DNA from 3 places in the Streptomyces sp. A2-16 genome. Region 2 is predicted to be linked to each of the others. Evidence: riboswitches for the same ligand, from Rfam matches in the RefSeq annotation. Region 2 holds a riboswitch; each other region holds the start of a gene.

Region 1 (7,130 bases), 2.2 Mb from region 2:
ATCCAGCAGTACGGGATGCCGGACGCCGGCCGCTGCGGGCGGACACCCCCCACCCCGTCCCCTTCTCGCCGTACGCGGCTTGCGCCCCGTCGTGCCGCACGGTCCGGCGAACGGACCGCCCTGGCGCCGGGTCAGGCAACCCCCCAGGGGCGCGGGGAACTGCGCGACCAGCCACGATGCACCCGCACCCGCCCGACCACCTGACCCGGCACCCCCATACGCGCCCGGCTCCAGCCCAGCGCAGCTGACCGTCGCACGACGACCGAACCCGGCACCCCGTCACGCGTCTCAGCGGATCGTGATGGTGATCGTCGACCCCTTCGGTGCCGTGTCGCCGCCCTCCACCGACTGCTTCTTCACGGTGTCGCCGAACAGGCCGAGCAGGCCGCGGTCCTCGTCGACCTGGAATCCGGCGTCCTCCAGCGCGGACTTGGCGTCGTCGACGCTGTCGCCCGTGACGTCCGGGACCTCGATCATCTCGGGGCCCTTGGAGATGGTCAGGGTGATGGTGTCGCCCTCGGCGGCCTGGCTGTCGGGCTCGGGGCTCTGCCTGGCGACCTGGCCCGCGTCGTACTCGGAGTTGATCCGGGCCGTGGCGATCTTCACCTTCAGGCCGGCCTTCGTGAGGTCGGACTTCGCGTCGGCCAGGTCCTCGCCGGTGACGTCGGGGACGTCGACCGGGGCGCCCTTGCTGACGGTGAGCGCGATCGCCGAGCCGGCGCGGAGCGTGGTGCCGCTCTGGGGGTCGGTGCCGATCACAAAGCCCTTGGGGACGTCCTCGCTGAACTCCCGGGTGACCATGCCCGGTTGCAGGCCTTCCGTCTTCAGCCGAGCTCTCGCCCTGCCGAGTTCATAGCCGTCCATATCGGGCACCTTCACCGTCTGCGGGCCCTTGGACACGGTGATCGACACGGAGTCGTTGTTCCGTATGCGGGCGCCCACCTCGGGGTCCGTGCTGATGACGGTGCCGCGCTTCACCGTGTCGCTGTAGGCGTAGGTGACCTTCCCGGCCTCCAGCCCGGCCTCCTCCAGCCGGTCCCTCGCCTGGGTCTCGGTCTTCGTCAGCAGGGCCGGGACGCGGGTGAACTGGCCGGAGTTGATGTACCAGACGCCCGCCCCGAGGCCGAGGGCCAGCAGGACCGCGGCGACGATCAGGAGGGGGCCGCGCCGGGAGCCGCCGCGGGAGGAGCGGCCGCGCCGGGACGGGGGGAGCGGCGGGCTCTCCAGGACGCTGGTGCGGTGGTGGACCGGTTCCGGCTCGTCCTCGTTGACCGGGAGCGGGCGCGGCACGGTGAGGGTGCGCGGGATCACGCTCGTACGGTTGTCGGCGCCCGCGTACTCCGTGGGGAGCGCCTGCGGCGGCACCGCGTCCAGCTGGTCGGGGGTCAGCCTGCCGTGGGCCTCGCGGGTCTGCGCGAGCAGGGCCACGGCGTCGTACGGGCGCAGGTCCGGGGTGCGGGCGGTGGCCGACGCGACCAGTTCGTCCAGTTCGTACGGCAGTCCCGGGACCACGGCCGACGGGGGCGGGACGTCCTCGTGGAGGTGCTTGTAGAGGACGATCGCGGGGGATTCGCCCTCGTGCGGCTGGCTGCCGGTCAGCATTTCGTACAGGACGACACCGCACGCGTACACGTCGACGCGGGCGTCGGCGGTGCCGGGCTGGTCGATCTGCTCCGGGGACAGGTAGGAGACAGTGCCGAGGACGGCTCCGGTGGTGCTGGTCACGGTGTTCACGGACCGCACGAGCCCGAAGTCGGCGACCTTGACCCTGCCGTCGTCCCCTATCAGGACGTTCTCCGGCTTCATGTCGCGGTGCACGAAGCCTGCGCGGTGCGCGGCGCCGAGCGCGGCGAGGACCGGCTCCAGGATGTCCAGGGCGGCGCGCGGCTGCAGGGCCCCGCGCTCGCGCAGCACGTCACGCAGGGTGCAGCCGGCGACGTACTCCATGGCGAGATAGACGTACGACCCGTCGGTGCCCTGGTCGAAGACCTGCACCACGTTGGGGTGGGCGAGCCGGGCGACGGACTTGGCCTCCCGGATGAACCGCTCGACGAAGGTCCCGTCCGCCGCGAGCGCGGGGTGCATCACCTTGAGGGCGAGCACACGGTCCAGACGGGTGTCCAGGGCCCGGTAGACCGTGGCCATCCCGCCGACCGCGATCCGCGCGTCCACGCGGTAGCGGCCGTCGAGCATCTGCCCGACCAGCGGGTCCTGAAGGGTCGTATCCACGCAGGCGAGTGTACGAGCCGTCGCTGACAGTCCATCCGGTTCGGCGGAGATAGGGGCGGTACTGCAGCTGTCCTGTGACGGAGGTCGCACCTGCTCGTGTCCATTGTCGAACGTGTGTTCAGAAGGCCGGACGCTCCGGATCCAGTTCGGCCCTGCCGTCCACCGGGGACGACGCCTGGGCGAAGTGCCGCCGCGGAATCCGTCCCGCCCGGTACGCCAGCCGTCCCGCCTCCACCGCGTGCCGCATCGCGTGCGCCATCAGCTCCGGCTCCTGTGCCCGGGTGACCGCCGAGGCGAGCATCACCCCCGCGCACCCCAGCTCCATCGCCAGCGCCGCGTCCGAGGCGGTGCCCGCCCCCGCGTCCAGGATCACCGGCACGCGCGCGTGCTCGACGATCAGCTGGAAGTTGTGCGGGTTGCGGATGCCGAGCCCGGAGCCGATCGGGGAGCCGAGCGGCATGATCGCCGCGCAGCCCGCGTCCTCCAGCTTGCGGGCCAGCACGGGGTCGTCGTTGGTGTACGGCAGCACCGTGAAGCCGTCGTCCACCAGGGTCTCCGCCGCGTCCAGCAGCTCGATCGGGTCCGGCAGCAGGGTCCGCTCGTCGGCGATGACCTCCAGCTTGACCAGGTCGGTGCCGAGCGCCTCGCGCGCGAGGCGGGCCGTCAGGACGGCTTCTCCGGCGGTGAAGCAGCCCGCCGTGTTCGGGAGCACCCGGATGCCGAGCTTCTCGAGCACGGACAGCACCGAGCCGTGCACCGAGGGGTTCACGCGTCGCATCGCGACCGTCGTCAGCTCCGTGCCGGAGGCGATCAGCGCCCGCTCCAGCACCTCCGGGCTGGGGGCTCCGCCCGTGCCCATGATCAGCCGGGACGAGAAGGGCGTACCGCCGATGACAAAGGGGTCGTCGGCCATGGTCAGCCTCCTTGGACGGCGGTGAGGACTTCCACGCGGTCTCCCTCGGAGAGGGACGTGGACGGCCACTGCGCGCGCGGGACGACGGTCTCGTTGAGCGCGGCCGCGACTCCGGAGGGCGCCGGGGACAGGGCCCGTACGACGGTGTCGAGAGCCGTGCCGGGAGCGAACTGGCGCGGCTCCCCGTTGACGGAGATGTTCATGCCGGCTGCTCCACGGACTCCAGGAACCGCCCGGGGGTGAACGGGCGTGCCACGTCCGGCAGTTCACCGGTGGTCAGCGCGTGCGCCAGCGCGTCCCCGGTGACCGGCGTCAGGAGCACGCCGTTGCGGTAGTGCCCGGTGGCCAGCAGAAGGCCGGGCAGTTCCGTCGGGCCGAGCAGCGGGGCGTTGTCCGGGGAGCCCGGACGCAGTCCCGCGCGGGTCTCCGTCAGCGGCAGTTCGGTGATGCCGGGGACCAGTTCGTGCGCGTCCCGCAGCAGTTCGTACACCCCGCCCGCGGTCACCGTCGTGTCCCAGCCCAGCTCCTCGCTGGTCGCGCCGATCACCAGCTCGCCGCTCTCGCGCGGCACCAGGTAGACGTGGCTGCCGCGCACGACGGCCCGCACGGTACGGCTCAGGAAGGGCGCCTGGTGCGGCGGCACGGTCAGCCGCACGACTTGTCCCTTCACGGGCCGTACGGGAGGCAGGAGGGCCTGCGGGACCCCTTCCAGGCGGCCGCTGAGGCTGCCGGCGGCGAGCACCACCTGGTCCGCGTCCAGTTCCTCGCCGTCCGTGGTGGCGACCCCGGCGGCCCGGTCCCGGACGACACGAAGGCGTTCCGCCCATGTGCGGTGGAAGACCACGCCCATCCGCTCGCAGGCGGCCAGCAACGCGCGCGTGAGGCGGCGCGGATCGATCTGGTGGTCGCCGTCCACCCGCAGCCCGCCGCGCACCCCTGGCGCGAGCATCGGCTCCAGGCGCCGGCACTCCCGTCCCGACAGCCACTCCGACTCCAGCCCCGACTGCCGCTGGAGCGCGTGCAGTTCGCGCAGGTGGGCGCGGTCGTCGGCGTCCAGGGCGACGGCGAGCGTGCCGCACCGGCGGTAGCCGAGGTCGTGCCCGGTCAGCTCGGTGAGCTCGGCCGCGAAGTCGGGATAGCGGTGGGCCGAGGCGAGATTCAGGCCCAGCAGGGTCTGCTCGCCGTAGTGCAGTTCGGTGACCGCGGCCAGCATCCCGGCGGCCACCTGGGCGGCCCCGCCGCCCGGTTCCGGGTCCACGACGGCCGTGGTGAGACCGCGTTGCGCGGCCCGCCAGGCCGTGACCAGGCCGATGATGCCGCCCCCGACGACGAGGACGTCTGACGTACGTGAGGACATGGGCGTCCAGCCCCTCCCTTCGCCGGCATGACCCGGATCAGGTTCGTACGGTCGGAGGCCGCCCAGCCTCCCTCTCAGCCCGGTGCGTCCGGGCTCCCGCGAGTGCTCTACGTTGGCCACCCTAGCCCTTCGTTCCACGCCTCTGTAAGGGAGCCTCGCACCATGCCCCGCTCGCTCGACGGCCTCGTCCTCGCCCCGGTGGCCGACCAGGCCCCAGGTCAGGTGGGTACGCGGACCCGCTTCACCTACCACGAGAAGGACGGGGAGATCTGGGCCGAGTACGCGGGCGGTGACGTCGTACGCGGGCATCTGGTCGGCACGCGCGCGGGGGACCGCCTCGACTTCCGGTACGTACAGCTCAAGCACGACGGCACGACGTCCTGCGGGCACTGTGTCTCCACGGTCGTCGAGCTTCCCGACGGCCGGGTGCGGCTGGAGGAGACGTGGGAGTGGGAGTCGCAGCCGGGCAGCGGGACGAGCGTTGTGGAGCAGGTCACTCGGCACGACCCCTGACTGACTGATTGTCAGCTGGCTATGGTGATCAAATGAGCGAGCGGACGCAGGCGCAGCGGCGGGTGGTCGTGGTCGGCGCGGGCATGGCCGGGGTGCAGACCGCGGTCGCGCTGCGCGAGCAAGGCTTCTCGGGAACCGTCACGGTGATCGGCGCGGAGCCCCATCAGCCGTACGACCGTCCGCCGCTCTCCAAGGCCGTGCTGCTCGGCAAGGCCGAGGGCTCCGCCTTCGACGTGGACTTCGAGGCCCTCGGCATCGAACTGCTGCTCGGCCGTGAGGCGCTGGGCCTGCGCCCCGAGGCGCACGAGCTGGACACCGAGGCCGGACCCGTGCCGTACGACGTCCTGGTCCTCGCCACCGGCGCCGAACCGATCCGGCTGCCCGGCACGGAGGGCGTCCCCGGGGTCCATCTGCTGCGCACCCTGGACGACGCCGAGCGACTGCGGCCCGTGCTCGCCCGGCAGCACGACATCGTGGTCGTCGGCGCGGGCTGGATCGGCGCCGAGTTCGCCACCGCCGCGCGCGAGGCGGGCTGCGCGGTGACCGTCGTGGAGGCCGCCGACCGGCCGCTCGCGGGCGCGCTGCCCGCCGAGGTGGCCGCTCCGATGACCTCCTGGTACACCGACGCGGGAGCTGACCTTCGCACCCACGCGCGCGTGGTGCGCGTCGAGCCCGGCGAGGTCGTCCTGGACGACGGCTCCAGGGTGGCCGCGGGGGCCGTCGTGGTCGGGATCGGCGCCCGGCCCGCCACGGCCTGGCTCGCCGGTTCCGGCATCGAACTGGGCGCCCACCGCGAGGTCGTCGCCGACAACCGGCTGCGCACCTCGGCGCCGGACGTCTACGCCGTCGGAGACTGCGCCTCCTTCCCCTCGGGCAGGTACGGCGGGCGCCTGCTGATCCACCACTGGGACAACGCCCTCCAGGGCCCCCGCACGGTGGCCGCCGACATCCTCGGCGAGACGCCCACGGTCTACGACCCGGTCCCGTACTTCTGGTCCGAGCAGTTCGGCCGCTTCGTCCAGTACGCCGGCCACCACGCGTCCGCCGACACGACCCTGTGGCGCGGCGAGCCGTCCGGTCCCGCCTGGACGGTGTGCTGGCTGCGCGAGAACCGCCTGGTGGCCCTTCTCGCGGTGGGCCGCCCCCGAGACCTGGCCCAGGGCCGCCGCCTGATCGAGGCGGGCACGGAGATGGACCCGGTGCTGCTGGCGGACCCGGCGAGGCCCCTGAAGGCGGCGACGGCGTAGGCCGCGGTGCGGGCGCGCGGAGGCGGCCCGTGCGGCAGTCCGCGTGCTGTCGGCACGGTCGCCACCAGGCGATCGGGCCCTTTGTTCCCCCGCCGGAGGCGCCCCGGCTTCCGACTGTCAGTGCGGGATGGCACGCTTAATCCCGTGACCGAGATTGACGCAAAAACCGATGCACTCGTCCCCGCCTGGCTCACCCTCCCCGACATCGCGGAGCTGCTCGACGTCGAGGTGACGCGGGTGCGGCAGCTGGTCAAGGAGGGCCAGCTCATCGCCGTACGCCGTGGTGAGAACCGCGCGCTGCACGTCCCCGCCGCCTTCATCGACGTGGCCGAGCAGAAGGTCGTCAAGGGTCTGACCGGGACCCTGACGCTCCTGAGGGACGACGGCTTCACAGACGAAGAGATGCTGGAGTGGCTCTTCACCCCCGACGAGAGCCTGCCCGGCACCCCCGCGCAGGCCCTGAGCGAGAATCGCGGCACGGAGGTGAAGCGCCGGGCCCAGGCGCTCGCCGTCTGACCCAACAGCATCGGCGTACGGGCCGTGACCGCCGGGGCCACGGCCGCGGTCCGGTGCGGCCCGTACGCCACCGAACCCCGGGGGAGACACACGCATGCCCGACACCGCCCGCGCCCAGCTCGCCGACGCCCGCCTCTACCTCTGCACGGACGCCCGCAGGCGCCAGGGCGACCTCGCCGAGTTCCTGGACGCCGTCCTGGCCGGCGGCGTCGACATCGTGCAGCTGCGGGACAAGGGCATGGAAGCCGCCGAGGAACTGGAGCACCTCCGGATACTCGCCGACGCCTGCGCGCGGCACGGCAGGCTTCTCGCGGTCAACGACCGGGCCGACGTCGCCCACGCGGCCGGTGCCGAC
Region 2 (7,130 bases):
GGGTAGCCGACAGCCGACCGCCGGGCAGGGGCCGAAGCCCGGTGGGTGCGGTCCGGGCGGTGGTCGCAGCCCGGCGGGCGTCTCCGGGCGGTGGTCGCAGCCCGGCGGACACGTCCGTGCAGTGGTCGAAGCCCTGCCCAATCGGGGCGAATGCCGCGATGAACAGGAGTCTTGCTCCGATTCACCACCCCTGGGTCATCACACGGCGCGATCCGCATTCCTATGATGGGCCCACGACACCGCGGGGCCGCTGCGACCAGGCAGTCCGAAGCGGTGCAGATGCGGCGCGATGGTGGAGGGGTCTGATGACTCAGGGGGCCGGTCAGGGACCCGAGGTGGAGCGCACGGCAGTGCTGCGCGACTTCCGGGTGCCCGCGTACGTCAACGAGACCGGTCCTTACGACCACAGCACACACCCCGGCGATGTCGTCCAGGCGCACGAGGAGGCCTACCCGGAGGGGTACACCCCCACCGAGCAGGACCTGCCCGTCATCCACCACGGCGAGGGACTCCAGCCGGCCGCCGACGCCGCTGTGGAGGCGGAGGACGGTCCAGGTCCGCTCTTCGTCGTCGGCGACGTCCACGGCTACCTCGACGAACTGATGGCCGCACTCCACGAGAAGGGCCTGGTCGACGCCGAGGGCAACTGGTGCGCGGGCACCGCCCGGCTGTGGTTCCTCGGCGACTTCACGGACCGCGGTCCCGACGGCATCGGCGTCATCGACCTCGTGATGCGGCTGTCCGCGGAGGCCGCGGCGGCAGGCGGCTACTGCAAGGCCCTCATGGGCAACCACGAACTGCTGCTGCTCGGCGCCAAGCGGTTCGGCGACACCCCCGTCAACTCGGGCGCTGGCACCGCCACCTTCCAGGCGGCCTGGCTGCTCAACGGCGGGCAGAAGACCGACATGGACCGCCTCCAGGACCACCACCTCCAATGGATGTCCCGCCTCGACGCGGTGGAGGAGGTCGACGGCCATCTCCTCGTCCACTCCGACACCACCGCCTATCTCGACTACGGCGACTCGATCGAGGCGGTCAACGACACCGTCCGCGAGACGATCACGCGCAACGACGCGGACGAGGTGTGGGACCTGTTCCGCAAGTTCACCAAGCGCTTCTCCTTCCGCGACGAAGGCGGCGCCGACCATGTGCGCTCGCTGCTCGATACGTACGGCGGCGTCCGCATCGTTCACGGCCACAGCCCGATCCCCTATCTGCTCGGCGAAGTGGGCTCCGAGGACAGCGAGGACGATTCCGGTCCGGTGGTCGAGGGACCGCACGTCTACGCCGACGGACTGGCCATCGCGATGGACGGCGGGGTGACCATGGCCGGAAAGCTGCTGGTCCAGCAACTGCCCCTGGATATCTGAACCTTCTCGGGGCAGACGTTCCCCCATGACGGAGTGACCGTCGACCGCGCAGGCCAGAGGCCAATTTCTGGAAACCCCCTGTCACCCTGTGCCGTCGCCGCTCTACCATCTGGTTATCCGTAGCAGGCTCCCCTCCGTTTCTGCCCGACGGCTCGTTGGCATGCGAGCCCCAAGCCCTACGGAGCATCGGGGGATGCACATGAACAGCGTTCCGCAGCACCTGCACAGCGAGGACCGCCAAGAGTACGAGCGGATCCTCGATGAGGCGCTGCGCTCCGCACCACACCGTCCCGAACTGGCCGCTGTCGGACAGCGGCTGAATCCCGAACAGCTGCGCACCATGGCGCTGAACGCCACCGCACTCATCACGGCGGCCGCGGCGACCGAGTACCAGCACTACGTGAAGGTCCGCGAGGAACAGCGCCGTCCGGCGCCGTCCACCCTGTCGTCCGTGCACGAACCCGGCCCCGCCGAGTCGGGCACGGGTGCGATGGGGCTCGCCACCACCATGGGAGAGGTCGCCGAGACCGCCGGTGCGGGCGCCGTCGCCGTCGCCGCCGTCCTGACGCCCGTCCTCGCCGGAATCGCCGCGGCGATCTTCCTGCTCGTGGGCTACATCCTCCAGATGCTCAGCCCACCGCCGGCGTTCGCCCACGCCATGATCACTATCGGATGGGTCTTCGGTGCCCTGACCGCGGCCGCGATCCTGGTCGCCGCCGGCGGCCTGCTCATCACCGCCCTGCGCAACCAGCCCTCGCCGGACGCGGGATACGGCGAACTGAGCGAGGAGGTGGCACGGGCCAGGGACACCTGGCGCGAGGCCCTGCTGGAACGGGGCATCCTCCCCTTCCTCCGGGAGGCCCTGGCCGACCCCGGCACCGCCGCACTGCACCACACGGCACCGCCCGCACCGACCAGCCGGATGCCCAGCCTCGGCTACGACCGCCCGGGCTTCAGCAGCCCGGGCGACGGGGCCTCCGGTGCCCGCCCGAGCTTCACCAGCCCGGACTACACCAGCCCGGACTTCGGGGGGCCGGAGCACCAGCCGGAGTGACACCCGGCACCGCCCCTCGGCTTGCGCCCCCACCACGGGGAGCGCAAGCCGAAGACCCGACCGCGGACCACCCGCCGACGGTTCGCCTGCGTCAGTCGGCGATCGGCAGATAAACCCGGTTGCCCGCCGCCGCGAACTCCTTCGACTTCTGGGCCATGCCCTCCTCGATCTCCTCCTGACTGCCACCGTGGCGGCGGCGGATGTCCTGGGAGATCTTCATCGAGCAGAACTTCGGCCCGCACATGGAGCAGAAGTGGGCCGTCTTGGCCGGTTCGGCCGGGAGGGTCTCGTCGTGGAACTCGCGGGCTGTGTCGGGGTCGAGGGCCAGGTTGAACTGGTCCTCCCAGCGGAACTCGAAGCGTGCGTCGGAGAGGGCGTCGTCCCACTCCTGGGCGCCCGGGTGTCCCTTGGCGAGGTCGGCCGCGTGGGCGGCGATCTTGTAGGTGATGACACCCGTCTTGACGTCGTCCCGGTTGGGCAGGCCCAGATGCTCCTTGGGCGTGACGTAGCAGAGCATCGCGGTGCCCCACCAGGCGATCATCGCGGCGCCGATGCCGGAGGTGATGTGGTCGTAGGCCGGCGCGACGTCGGTGGTCAGCGGGCCGAGCGTGTAGAACGGAGCTTCGTCGCAGATCTCCTGCTGAAGGTCGATGTTCTCCTTGATCTTGTGCATCGGGACGTGCCCCGGGCCCTCGATCATGGTCTGTACGTGGAAGCGCTTCGCGATCCGGTTGAGTTCCCCGAGCGTGCGCAACTCCGCGAACTGCGCCTCGTCGTTGGCGTCCGCGATCGAGCCGGGCCTGAGGCCGTCTCCCAGCGAGTACGTGACGTCGTAGGCGGCGAGGATCTCGCACAGCTCCTCGAAGTTCTCGTACAGGAACGACTCCTTGTGGTGGGCGAGGCACCACGCCGCCATGATCGAGCCGCCACGCGAGACAATGCCCGTCTTGCGGTTGGCCGTCAGTGGTACGTACGGCAGGCGCACGCCCGCGTGGACCGTCATGTAGTCCACGCCCTGCTCGGCCTGCTCGATGACCGTGTCCTTGTAGATCTCCCAGGTCAGCTCCTCGGCCCTGCCGTCGACCTTCTCCAGGGCCTGGTAGAGCGGCACCGTGCCGATGGGGACGGGGGAGTTGCGCAGCACCCACTCGCGCGTGGTGTGGATGTTGCGGCCGGTGGACAGATCCATGACCGTGTCGGCGCCCCAGCGGGTCGCCCAGGTCATCTTCTCGACCTCCTCCTCGATGGAGGACGTCACCGCCGAGTTGCCGATGTTGGCGTTGACCTTCACCAGGAACCGCTTGCCGATGATCATCGGCTCGATCTCCGGGTGGTTGACGTTCGCCGGCAGCACCGCGCGGCCCGCCGCGATCTCCTCGCGGACCACCTCGGGCGAGACGTTCTCCCGGATGGACACGTACTCCATCTCCGGTGTGATCTCACCGCGGCGGGCGTAGGCGAGCTGGGTGACCGCCTTGCCGTCACGGCTGCGGCGCGGCTGCCGTGGCCGCCCCGGGAAGACCGCGTCGAGGTTGCGCAGGCCACCGCGCGGTGAGGTGTGCTTGATCCCGTCGTCCTCGGGGCGTACCGGGCGACCCGCGTACTCCTCGGTGTCACCGCGGGCGACGATCCAGTTCTCCCGCAGCGGCACCAGGCCCCGGCGGACATCCGTCTCGGTGAGCGGATCGGTGTACGGGCCCGACGTGTCGTACAGCGTGACCGACTGCCCGTTGGTGAGGTGCACCTGGCGGACCGGCACCCGCAGATCGGGGCGCGAGCCCTCGACGTACGCCTTGTGCCAGCCGATGGACTTCCCGGCCTCCTCGTCGATCTGGTCGGAGGCAGGCGTGCGCGCGTCCTTGATGGTCATGAGACCTACTCCCTACGCCGGCATTACCCGGTAACAGGTTCGGCGGTCGACGCAGCGTTTTCCGTCTGTCGACGTTTCGTGGGGAACGTCACTCGCTGGAGATGACGTTCCACGTGAAACATCGCTGGGACGGAGGTCAGCGCCCTCTCAGCCCGGTGCTCCGAGCTCCCGCGTGTACAAAAGGTGCCACCACGCTAGCGTCAATTCGGGCGCGGTGAACAGAGGGCCCCTGTCGTTCTTGCGATGATCGGTCGGTGACCACGACGCATCAGCCTCCGTACCCGCCGTCCGAGCCTCCGCGCCGACCGGGCTCCGGAGACGGCCCTGGGTACGGCCCCGGCAGTGGCTCCGGGCACGTCCACGGCAGCGGTTCCCCCAGAGGTTTCGGGGACACCGGGGCCGACGGCTGGCACGAGCATGAGCACGGCGGCGGACATGGCGGTGGTCACGACTACGGCCAAGGTCAGGGCGCGGGTCCAGGCGGCCCGGGCGGAGGTGGCCCTGGCGGTGGCGGTCGGAGTGGCGGCGGCGGTCCGGGGAGCGGCGGTGGCCGTGGGGGTGACTGGCACGGGCAGGGTCCCGGTGACGGTCATGGTCCCGGCGATGGCCACGGGCATGGACAGGGGCACGGGAGCGAGCCCGCGTCCGGGAGCGGGCACGGTGCCGGCAGTGGGCACGGCCACTCGCACAGTCACAGCCACGGGCCGGCAACCCCCGTCTCCAAGCACCTGCGCAAGGTCATCGCGGCGATCCTCATCCCGTTCGGGGTGGCCGTGCTGGTGGGGCTCGCGGTGCTCTGGCCCGGTGGCGCTCCGGGGCACGAACGCACCGGGGTCGGCTTCGACCGGCAGACCCAGCAGGCAACCGTCACCAAGGTCGTGAGCGTCAGCTGCAAGTCGGTGAACGCCTCGGGGGAGACCCCGACCGGGGACACCTCTACCGCCGAGGGCTCGTCCGCCGAGCAGCAGGCGAACGGCACCTGCAAGAAGGCGACGATCCGGGTCGACACCGGCAACGACACGGGCCGTACATTCACGGAGATCGTCCAGCCGGATCAGTCGCGGCAGTTGCACGAGGGCCAGAAGGTCGTGGTCGCGTACGAGCCCTCCGCGCCGAGGGACCTGCAGTACTCGGTCACCGACGTGAACCGCAAGCTGCCGATGGGACTGCTCGCCGGCATCTTCGCGCTCGCCGTCGTGGTCGTCGGGCGGCTGCGCGGAGTCATGGCGCTGGTCGCGCTGGCCATCAGCTTCATGGTGCTGAACTTCTTCATCCTGCCCGCGATCCTCCAGGGCTCGAACCCGCTGCTCGTGGCGGTGATCGGGTCGAGCGCCATCATGCTGATCGCCCTCTACATGTGCCACGGCCTGTCGGCCAGAACCTCCGTTGCCGTCCTGGGGACGCTGATCTCCCTGGTGCTGATCGGCATCCTCGGCTCGCAGTTCATCGGCTGGGCCGCGCTCACCGGCAACACCGACGACAACACCGGTCTCATCCACGGGTTGTATCCGTCGATCGACATGAGCGGTCTGCTGCTCGCCGGCGTCATCATCGGCTCGCTCGGTGTCCTCGACGACGTGACGGTCACACAGACCTCGGCGGTCTGGGAGCTGCACGAGGCCAACCCGACGATGGGCTGGCGCGGTCTGTACCGCGCGGGTATCCGGATCGGCCGCGACCACATCGCGTCCGTCGTCAACACGCTCGTCCTCGCCTACGCCGGCGCCGCACTGCCGCTGCTGCTGCTCTTCTCCATCGCGCAGTCCAGTGTGGGGACCGTCGCCAACAGCGAGCTGGTGGCGGAGGAGATCGTGCGCACCCTGGTCGGCTCGATCGGCCTCGTCGCCTCGGTACCAGTCACCACGGCCCTCGCCGCCCTCGTGGTCTCGGCCGACCGCCCGGAGACGGAGGCGATGGGTTCCGGGGCAGGGGCAGGTATGCCGACGCCCGTACCGGCGACGAGTGCGAGCGCGGGCACGGCCGACAGCCGGCCGGCAACGGGACGCGGTGGCAAGGGCCGGCGACGCAGGCGCTGAGAGCAACCCCGGGCCAGGTCAGGCCCGGCTCCGGCAGAAGCGTTCCTGCGTCCTCCCACCTCGAGAAGAAGGTTCCTTCACATCGCTGGCGCCCTACGGCCTCAGCCCGCGCTCTGCTCCTCCGCCAGGATCCGGTCCAGCGCCTCGTCGAGATGGGTGTCGAAATCGGCCAGCGCTGCCTCCTGGCCCAGCGGGACCAGCTTGTCGGTGCGGTCGAGGAACGCGATGATCGGCGCCGTCGACGAGCGGAACAGTGCCTGGTCGCCGCCGACCTGAAGCCGGATCAGGACATCGCCCAACAGGTCGGCCCCGGCGGGCGCGACCCGCACATCACCCTCGCCGCAGGGCCGGCCCACGCCGTCGATCAGCAGCTCGCGGCCGAAAGCCCAGGTCACCGGGGCGTCGCCCGGGAGATGGAAGGTCAGCCGGACCGCGTAAGGATCACAGGCCTCGTAGCGCAGCTCCACCGGAATGCGGAAGGAGAGCTCCTCCGAGACGAGAAAGCTCATCATGACCTCTGCCTGTACGGACTCGCGCATCGCCTACCCCGTCATCTGCCTTCGTTGGCCGGGAATGATCCCTCTGACACTGGTGGCATCTTGCTGAACGTGTACGACAGATCACAAGGAGTGAGTTTTCAGATACTGATAGAGATCGCCAGCGAGCCCGTCAAACGCCCGATTTCTGCTTGTAGTTGCTGGGTTGCGGCCACCAACCGGTCCGCCTGATGGGCGGGCAGGGAGATGGCCATCGTTGCCGCAGCGTTACCCAACGTGATCGGAATCGCCGCGCACACTGTT
Region 3 (7,130 bases), 7.8 Mb from region 2:
ACGCCCATATCCCGCCGCACCTCCCGCGCCGCGCGCTTCCTCGGCGTCGCCGCCGCCTCGACCGCGATCGTGCTCAGCGCCTCCAGCAACGCCCTTGCCTGCAACATCAAGGAGTTCTCCGCCGAGGCCAAGTGTGACGGCGAGAAGGGTGTCATCACCGTCACCGACGTGGACAAGGCCGGTGTCGAGGCCACGGTGTCCGTGTACCTCCAGAACAACGGCGCCGACGCCAAGAAGGTCGGCGAGCAGACGGTGAAGGGTTCCAAGGACGGAACCACCATCACCTTCGAGGAGGACTGGGCGCCCAACGCCGAGTACCGCATCCACGTCGAGGCCCTGCCCTACATCAAGGGCGAGGACATCAAGCCGAACCTGATCACCCCGGCGACCGCCTGCAAGACCGAGGACACGCCGACCCCGACGCCCACGCCCACCCCGTCGGACTCCGCCAGCACCCCGGCCGAGGAGTCCCCGACCCCGACCCCGTCGGCCTCCGAGGGCACCACCGCCCCGGCGACCGTCGAGAGCAACGCCCCGTCGCCGGCCGCCGGTGACTCCAACCTCGCCGAGACCGGCGCCAACTCCAACACCGGTCTGATCGCCGGGATCGCGATCGCGCTCGTGGCGATCGGCGGCGGAGCGGTCTTCTTCGGCCTGCGCCGCCGTGGAGCGAGCAGCTCCCGCTGACGCCCACAGCATTTCGACGGCCCGTCCCTCCAACGGGGGCGGGCCGTCGCCATGTTCACCGGAAACCCACCGGCACGAGGTTCACCCCTCCCCTTGGCGCCCGCTCCCCCGGGTCACCCGAAGCTCGCCCGCTCCAGCCAGAACTCCAGCAGCCGGCGCTCTCCGAGCACCTCCAACTCCGGGCTGTCCAGCGGCAGTCGGCGGTAGAAGGCGAGCATGACCGAGGTCAGCGGCCCCCGCAGCGCGACGGTCGCCTTCTCGTGCCCGCGCCGCCAGGCGATGACGTCCTCGGTGAATCCGATCAGCCACTCCGCGTTCAGCTCCGCGGCCGTGTCGGTGGCGTGCAGATGGATGCTCCGCCCCGGCCCGCGCAGCTCCCGTGCCTCGTCGTGCGGCATGGTCCGCTGCACGAACTCCACGATCTGCAGCCACTCGTCGATCGCGTCGGCGGCGATCTCCGGGGCGACCTCGTAGGGCAGCCCGGCGGCGAGCGTGGCGTCGGCGCGGTGGACGGTCAGCTCGTGCGCCATCCGCCGGGCCCAGAACCCGGAGGTGGGAACCCCGGCCCAGGACCACACCTCGGTGTCCGGCCCGGCCTCCCGCAGCGCGGCGACGAGCATGTCGCCGGTCTCGGCGAGCCACGCGTCCAGCTCACCCGCGTCCTCGGGCCCCTCCCCCGACGGCACCTGCTCCTCGGGCACTTCCTCCTGGGCCCGGGTCCGCACCATCAGCTCCACCCAGCGCAGAGCGCCCCCGGTGTGCCTCACCAGCCGCTCCAGCGACCAGTCCGGGCACGTCGGCACGGTCACCGCCAGGTCGGCCCCGGAGGTCACCACGGCCCTCAACCGGCCCACCTGATGGGCGATCTCGTCGCAGTAACGGTCATGTGCGAGCAGCGTCATGCCCCGCACCCTATGTCCGCCCACACCGCCCGAGCACGACGATTTCAACCCGCCCGCGTCAGCCCAGCACGACGATCTGGCCCGCCCGCGATCGCTGTGGCCCACACCCACGCCAGCCCACCACGACGCTGCCGCCCGCGTCAGCCCAGCACGACGATGTCGGCCGCGTCGAACTCCACCCCGACCGCGTCCCCGACCCCCGGCGCCTCCCGCAGCGCGCACGCGGCCTCCAACCGCGGCCCGCCGTCCGCGGGTTGCAGATGTACGGCGACATGGGTGCCCTTGAAGGTGCGCGCGGCGACCGTGCAGCGCAGTCCGTCGTCGGCCGCCACGAGCCGCACTCCCACCGGCCGCACCAGCACGCTCCGGACCCCCTGGGCGGCTCCCGGGGGCACCGGCACCTTGCCCCACACCGTGTCCGCGGCCTCGCCCGTCACCGTCCCCTCGACCACGTTCTCGAAGCCGAGGAAGCGGGCCACGAACTCGTCGGCCGGCCGCTGCCACACCTCAAGCGGCGTACCGGACTGGGCGATCCGCCCGTCCCGCATCACCACGACCCGGTCGGCGAGCGCGAAGGCCTCGCCCTGGTCGTGGGTGACCGCGAGCACGGTGGTGCCCAACCGCCCGAACAGCTCCCGCAGTTCGACCACCAGCCGCTCCCGCAGCGAACGGTCCAGCTGCCCGAGCGGCTCGTCGAGCATCAGCAGCCGGGGCCGGGGGGCAAGTGCCCGGGCCAGCGCGACCCGCTGCTGCTCACCGCCGGACAGCGAGCCGACGGCCCGGCGACCGGCGCCCGGCAGTCCGACGAGGTCGAGCAACTCCCTCACCCGCTCGTCCCGTTGTGCTCTCGCGACGGAGTGCATCCGCAGCCCGAAGGCCACGTTGGCCCCCACGTCCCGCTGCGGGAACAGCTGATGGTCCTGGAACATCAGCCCGACCCCGCGTCGGTGCGCGGGCACCCCGGCCTGGTCGCGCCCGTCGAGCAGCACCCGCCCCTCGTCGAGCGGCTGGAGTCCGGCCACCGCCCGCAGCAGCGTCGACTTGCCGCTGCCGCTCGGCCCGAGCACACACACGATCTCGTGCTCGGCGACATCCAGGCCGACCCCGTCGAGCACGGCCCGCCCGCCGAACCGTACCGTCGCGTCCGCAAGGCTCAGCAGCATCAGAACTCCCCGGTCCGGTCGGTCCGCAGCCGTTCAAGGGCCAGCAGCGCCACCGCGCACACGATCATCAGGATGGTCGAAAGGGCCATCGCCTGGCCGTAGTTGAGATCACCGGCACGTCCGAGCAGCCGGGCCACGGCGACCGGCAGGGTGGGGTTGTCGGGCCGTGCGATGAACACGGTCGCCCCGAACTCGCCCAGCGACACGGCGAAGGCGAAGCCCGCCGCGATCAGCAGCGCCCGCCGCACCATGGGCAGGTCGATCTCCCGCCACACCCGCCACGGCGAGGCCCCGAGCACGGCCGCGGCCTCCCGCAGCCGGTGGTCCACGGCCCGCAGCACCGGCAGCATGGTCCGCACGACGAACGGCACCCCGACCAGCGCCTGCGCGAGCGGCACCAGGATCCAGGACTGTCTGAGGTCCAGCGGCGGCTCGTCGAGGGAGATCAGGAACCCGAAGCCGACGGTCACCGCGGACACCCCGAGCGGCAGCATCAGCAGCGCGTCGAAGCCCCGTACGAACCGCCCCGCGTCCCGCCTGGTCAACGCGGCCGCCGCGAGCCCTCCGATCGCCACCGCGATGGCGGTCGCGGCGAGGGCGTACTCCAGCGAGTTCCCGACCGCCTCGATCGGCGGGACGAGGAAGACCCCGCCGTCGGAGCTCGTCAGCGCCCGGTAGTAGCCGAAGTCGGGTGCGTCGAGCGACCGCTGGACCAGCACGGCGAGCGGCAGCAGCAGGAGTACGGCGATGATCGCGACGACCCCGGCCAGCAGCGACCGCTCCCCCGCCCCGCGCGGCCGCCGGGCGGTGCCGGAGGCGTCCACGAGCCGCAGGGCCGTCTCCCGGCGTCGTACCGTCCACGCGTGCAGGGCGAGGACCGCGCCCACCGCGACGAACTGGATGAGCGTCAGCACGGCGGCCGTGGAGAGGTCGAAGATCTCGGAGGTCTGGCGGTAGATCTCCACTTCGAGGGTGGAGAAGGTCGGCCCGCCGAGGATCTGGACCACGCCGAAGGAGGTGAAGGTGAACAGGAAGACCATCAGCGCGGCGGCGGCCACGGCCGGCCCGAGCGCCGGGAGGGTGACCGTCCGCCAGGCCGCGAGCCTGGACGCGCCCAGCATCCGCGCGGCCTCCTCCTGACGCGGGTCGAGCTGGGCCCACAGTCCGCCGACGGTCCGTACGACGACCGCGTAGTTGAAGAAGACGTGCGCGAGCAGGATCGCCCACACGGTGGTGTCCAGCCGTACGCCCCACAGCTCGTCCAGCAGTCCGCCGCGGCCGACCAGCGCCAGGAAGGCCGTGCCGACGACGACGGTCGGCAGGACGAAGGGGACGGTGACCACGGCCCGCAGGATCTGCTTGCCGGGGAAGTCGAAGCGCGCGAAGACGTACGCGCCGGGGAGCGCGATCAGCAGCGTGAGCACGGTGGAGGCGAGCGCCTGCCAGGTGGTGAACCACAGGACGTGCCGGATGTCCGGCTGGGTGAGGACGTCGGTGATCCTGCCGAGCTGCCACGTCCCGTCGGTCTTGAGGCCGCGCGTGACGATCGCGGCGACGGGATAGGCGAAGAAGACGGCGAAGAACGCGACGGGCACGGCCATGAGACCGAGCCGCGCCGCGCTGCCCCTGCGCCTGCCGGCTACCTCAGTACGAGCGAGGTCCACGACTTGACCCAGTCGTCACGGTTGTCGGCGATCTTGGCCGGATCCATGGTCTCGGGATCCTTGGCCTGCGGACCGTACTCGGTGAACTCGGCCGGTACCGCGGCCCCCTCCACCACCGGATAGACGAACATGTTGAGCGGCATGTCCTGCTGGAACTCCTTGGTGAGCAGGAAGTCCAGGAACGCCTTGCCGCCCTTGCTGTTCTTGGCGTTGCTGAGCAGCCCGGCGTACTCGATCTGCCGGAAGCAGGTGCCGTCGGCGACCCCGGTGGGCGCGGTCTTCGGCCTCGGGTCGGCGTAGATCACCTCGGCGGGCGGCGAGGAGGCGTAGGAGACGACGAGCGGCCGATCGGCCTTGGCCTTCTTGCCGCCGGCCGACCCGGAGAACTCCTCGTTGTAGGCCTGCTCCCAGCCGTCGACGACCTTGACGCCGTTGTCCTTGAGCTTCTTCCAGTAACCCTGCCAGCCGTCGTCCCCGTACTTCGCGGCGGACCCGAGCAGGAATCCGAGCCCCGGTGAGGACGTGGAGGCGTTCTCGGTGACGAGGAGGTTCTTGTAGGCGGGCTTGATCAGATCGTCGTACGACGTCGGCGGCTGGAGCTTGTGCGCGGTGAACCAGGCCTTGTCGTAGTTGACGCAGATGTCGCCGGTGTCGATGGGCGTGACCCGGTGCTTGTCCTGGTCGGCCCGGTACTCGGCCTTGATCCGGTCGGCGCCCTTCGCCTCGTACGACTGGAAGAGGCCGTTGTCGAGCGCGCGGGAGAGCAGGGTGTTGTCGACGCCGAAGAAGACGTCGCCCTGCGGGTTGTCCTTGGTGAGGATGGCCTTGTTGACGGCCTGCCCGGCGTCGCCGTCCTCCAGGACCTTGACCTTGTAGCCGGACTTCTTCTCGAAGTCGGCCAGGACGTTCTTGGAGACGGCCCAGGAGTCGTGGCTGACGAGGGTGACGGTCTTGGAGTCGCCGCCACTGCTGTCGTCGGACGAGGACCCGCAGGCGGACAGCGTGACGAGACCGAGGCCGACCACGGCAGCGAGAAGCTTCTTGTTGTTCACGGTGATGACCGAACTTCCTACCCAGAATGACCTGGGCGAGGTTCAGAGGGTCTGCGGCCCGATTGCCGCACTCTCAGCGCTGTGGCGCTCCCCTGTCGGATATGAAGGTGTACGTACGTTCGTCAGACTACCGCTCGGTGGCCGCGAGCTGGCCACAGGCCCCGTCGATCTCCTGACCACGGGTGTCCCGGACGGTCACCGGCACACCGTGCGCGGCGATCGCCTCGACGAAGGCCTTCTCGTCCTCGGGCCGCGACGCGGTCCACTTCGACCCCGGGGTCGGGTTCAGCGGGATGAGGTTGACGTGCACGGGCTTGCCCCGGAGCAGCCGCCCGAGCCGGTCACCGCGCCAGGCCTGGTCGTTGATGTCCCGGATGAGCGCGTACTCGATGCTGAGCCGCCGTCCGGACTTCTCGACGTACTCGAACCCGGCGTCGAGGACCTCGCGCACCTTCCACCGCGTGTTCACGGGGACGAGGGTGTCGCGCAGTTCGTCATCGGGAGCGTGGAGCGAGATCGCGAGCCGGCACTTGAAGCCTTCGTCGGCGAACCGGTGAATGGCGGGCACGAGCCCGACGGTCGACACGGTGATGCCGCGCTGCGACAGCCCGAGCCCGTCCGGCGCGGGATCGGTGAGCGCGCGGATGGCGGTGACGACCCGCTTGTAGTTGGCGAGGGGCTCGCCCATCCCCATGAAGACGATGTTGGACAGCCGCGCAGGACCCCCGGGGACCTCCCCGTCCCTGAGCGCCCGCATCCCGTCGACGATCTGATGGACGATCTCGGCCGCGGACAGATTGCGATCCAGCCCGGCCTGTCCCGTCGCACAGAAGGGACAGTTCATCCCGCACCCGGCCTGCGAGCTGATGCACATGGTCACCCGGTCCGGGTACCGCATCAGCACCGACTCCACGAGCGTCCCGTCGAACAGCCGCCACAGCGTCTTGCGCGTGGTCCCCTGGTCGGTCGACAGATGCCGTACGACGGTCATGAGCTCGGGAAGCAACGCCTCCTGGAGCTTCCCGCGCGCACCGGCCGGGATGTCCGTCCACTCCGCCGGGTCGTGCGCGTACCGCGCGAAGTAGTGCTGCGAGAGCTGCTTGGCACGAAACGGCTTCTCCCCGATCTCGGCAACAGCCTCTTTGCGCTCGGCAGGCGTGAGATCGGCAAGGTGCCGCGGCGGCTTCTTGGCTCCGCGGGGGGCGACGAAAGTGAGTTCTCCGGGTGCAGGCATAACCCTTCCAGTGTGGCAGATCAACGCGGGGGGCCCGGGCCACAGCGGGGTGGGGGTGGTCACCTGTGGGCGCCGGCTGTCGTCGTGGCCGGCTTCGGACGGTCCGGTTGCGGCCCAGGAGCCGTGCCGCCGGGGATGGGATGATCTCCCCGGAGGGGTGCGCGTGGACATGCTCGAACTGATGGAGTGGCTGGCCGAGCGCGGAGTCACGGCTTTCTTCAAGGTCGACGGTGACCGCATGGTCGAGGGACGGGCGGCATGGATGGTCATCGTCAGCGGCGGGCCCCTCGGCGAGGAGTCGTTCTTCCGGGCCGACCTGACCACGCCGGACGCCTGCCTCGACTCGTTGCTCGCTCACCTGGGGAGCAAGGGCCTGTCGCCGTTCGCATGATCTGCCGGGGTCTGCTCGGCAGATCAGTCGGCCGTCG

The links. Region 2 has a riboswitch for thiamine pyrophosphate ahead of thiC (phosphomethylpyrimidine synthase ThiC). Riboswitches for the same ligand answer to the same signal wherever they lie in the genome.
Region 1: it holds a riboswitch for thiamine pyrophosphate, as region 2 does, so the genes downstream of both, thiO (glycine oxidase ThiO) here and thiC (phosphomethylpyrimidine synthase ThiC) in region 2, are expected to answer to the same signal.
Region 3: it holds a riboswitch for thiamine pyrophosphate, as region 2 does, so the genes downstream of both, IOD14_RS09065 (thiamine ABC transporter substrate-binding protein) here and thiC (phosphomethylpyrimidine synthase ThiC) in region 2, are expected to answer to the same signal.

Annotation. Positions count from the first base shown of each region.
Region 1 is NZ_CP063808.1:7,526,249-7,533,378, reverse strand. It holds gene pknB (Stk1 family PASTA domain-containing Ser/Thr kinase) at 289-2,229, opposite strand; gene IOD14_RS33885 (thiazole synthase) at 2,348-3,142, opposite strand; gene thiS (sulfur carrier protein ThiS) at 3,145-3,345, opposite strand; gene thiO (glycine oxidase ThiO) at 3,342-4,499, opposite strand; TPP riboswitch at 4,497-4,609, opposite strand; gene IOD14_RS33870 (hypothetical protein) at 4,662-5,012, shown strand; gene IOD14_RS33865 (FAD-dependent oxidoreductase) at 5,045-6,259, shown strand; gene IOD14_RS33860 (Rv2175c family DNA-binding protein) at 6,404-6,775, shown strand; gene thiE (thiamine phosphate synthase) at 6,870-7,130, shown strand, end outside.
Region 2 is NZ_CP063808.1:9,711,048-9,718,177, forward strand. It holds gene IOD14_RS43670 (LacI family DNA-binding transcriptional regulator) at 1-6, shown strand, start outside; gene IOD14_RS43675 (metallophosphoesterase) at 306-1,370, shown strand; gene IOD14_RS43680 (hypothetical protein) at 1,564-2,424, shown strand; gene thiC (phosphomethylpyrimidine synthase ThiC) at 2,516-4,294, opposite strand; TPP riboswitch at 4,287-4,476, opposite strand; gene IOD14_RS43690 (YibE/F family protein) at 4,549-6,330, shown strand; gene IOD14_RS43695 (SsgA family sporulation/cell division regulator) at 6,432-6,869, opposite strand; gene IOD14_RS43700 (helix-turn-helix domain-containing protein) at 6,968-7,130, opposite strand, start outside.
Region 3 is NZ_CP063808.1:1,955,547-1,962,676, reverse strand. It holds gene IOD14_RS09085 (LAETG motif-containing sortase-dependent surface protein) at 1-687, shown strand, start outside; gene IOD14_RS09080 (maleylpyruvate isomerase family mycothiol-dependent enzyme) at 801-1,589, opposite strand; gene IOD14_RS09075 (ABC transporter ATP-binding protein) at 1,730-2,752, opposite strand; gene IOD14_RS09070 (iron ABC transporter permease) at 2,752-4,416, opposite strand; gene IOD14_RS09065 (thiamine ABC transporter substrate-binding protein) at 4,392-5,468, opposite strand; TPP riboswitch at 5,465-5,572, opposite strand; gene rlmN (23S rRNA (adenine(2503)-C(2))-methyltransferase RlmN) at 5,596-6,702, opposite strand; gene IOD14_RS09055 (hypothetical protein) at 6,872-7,093, shown strand.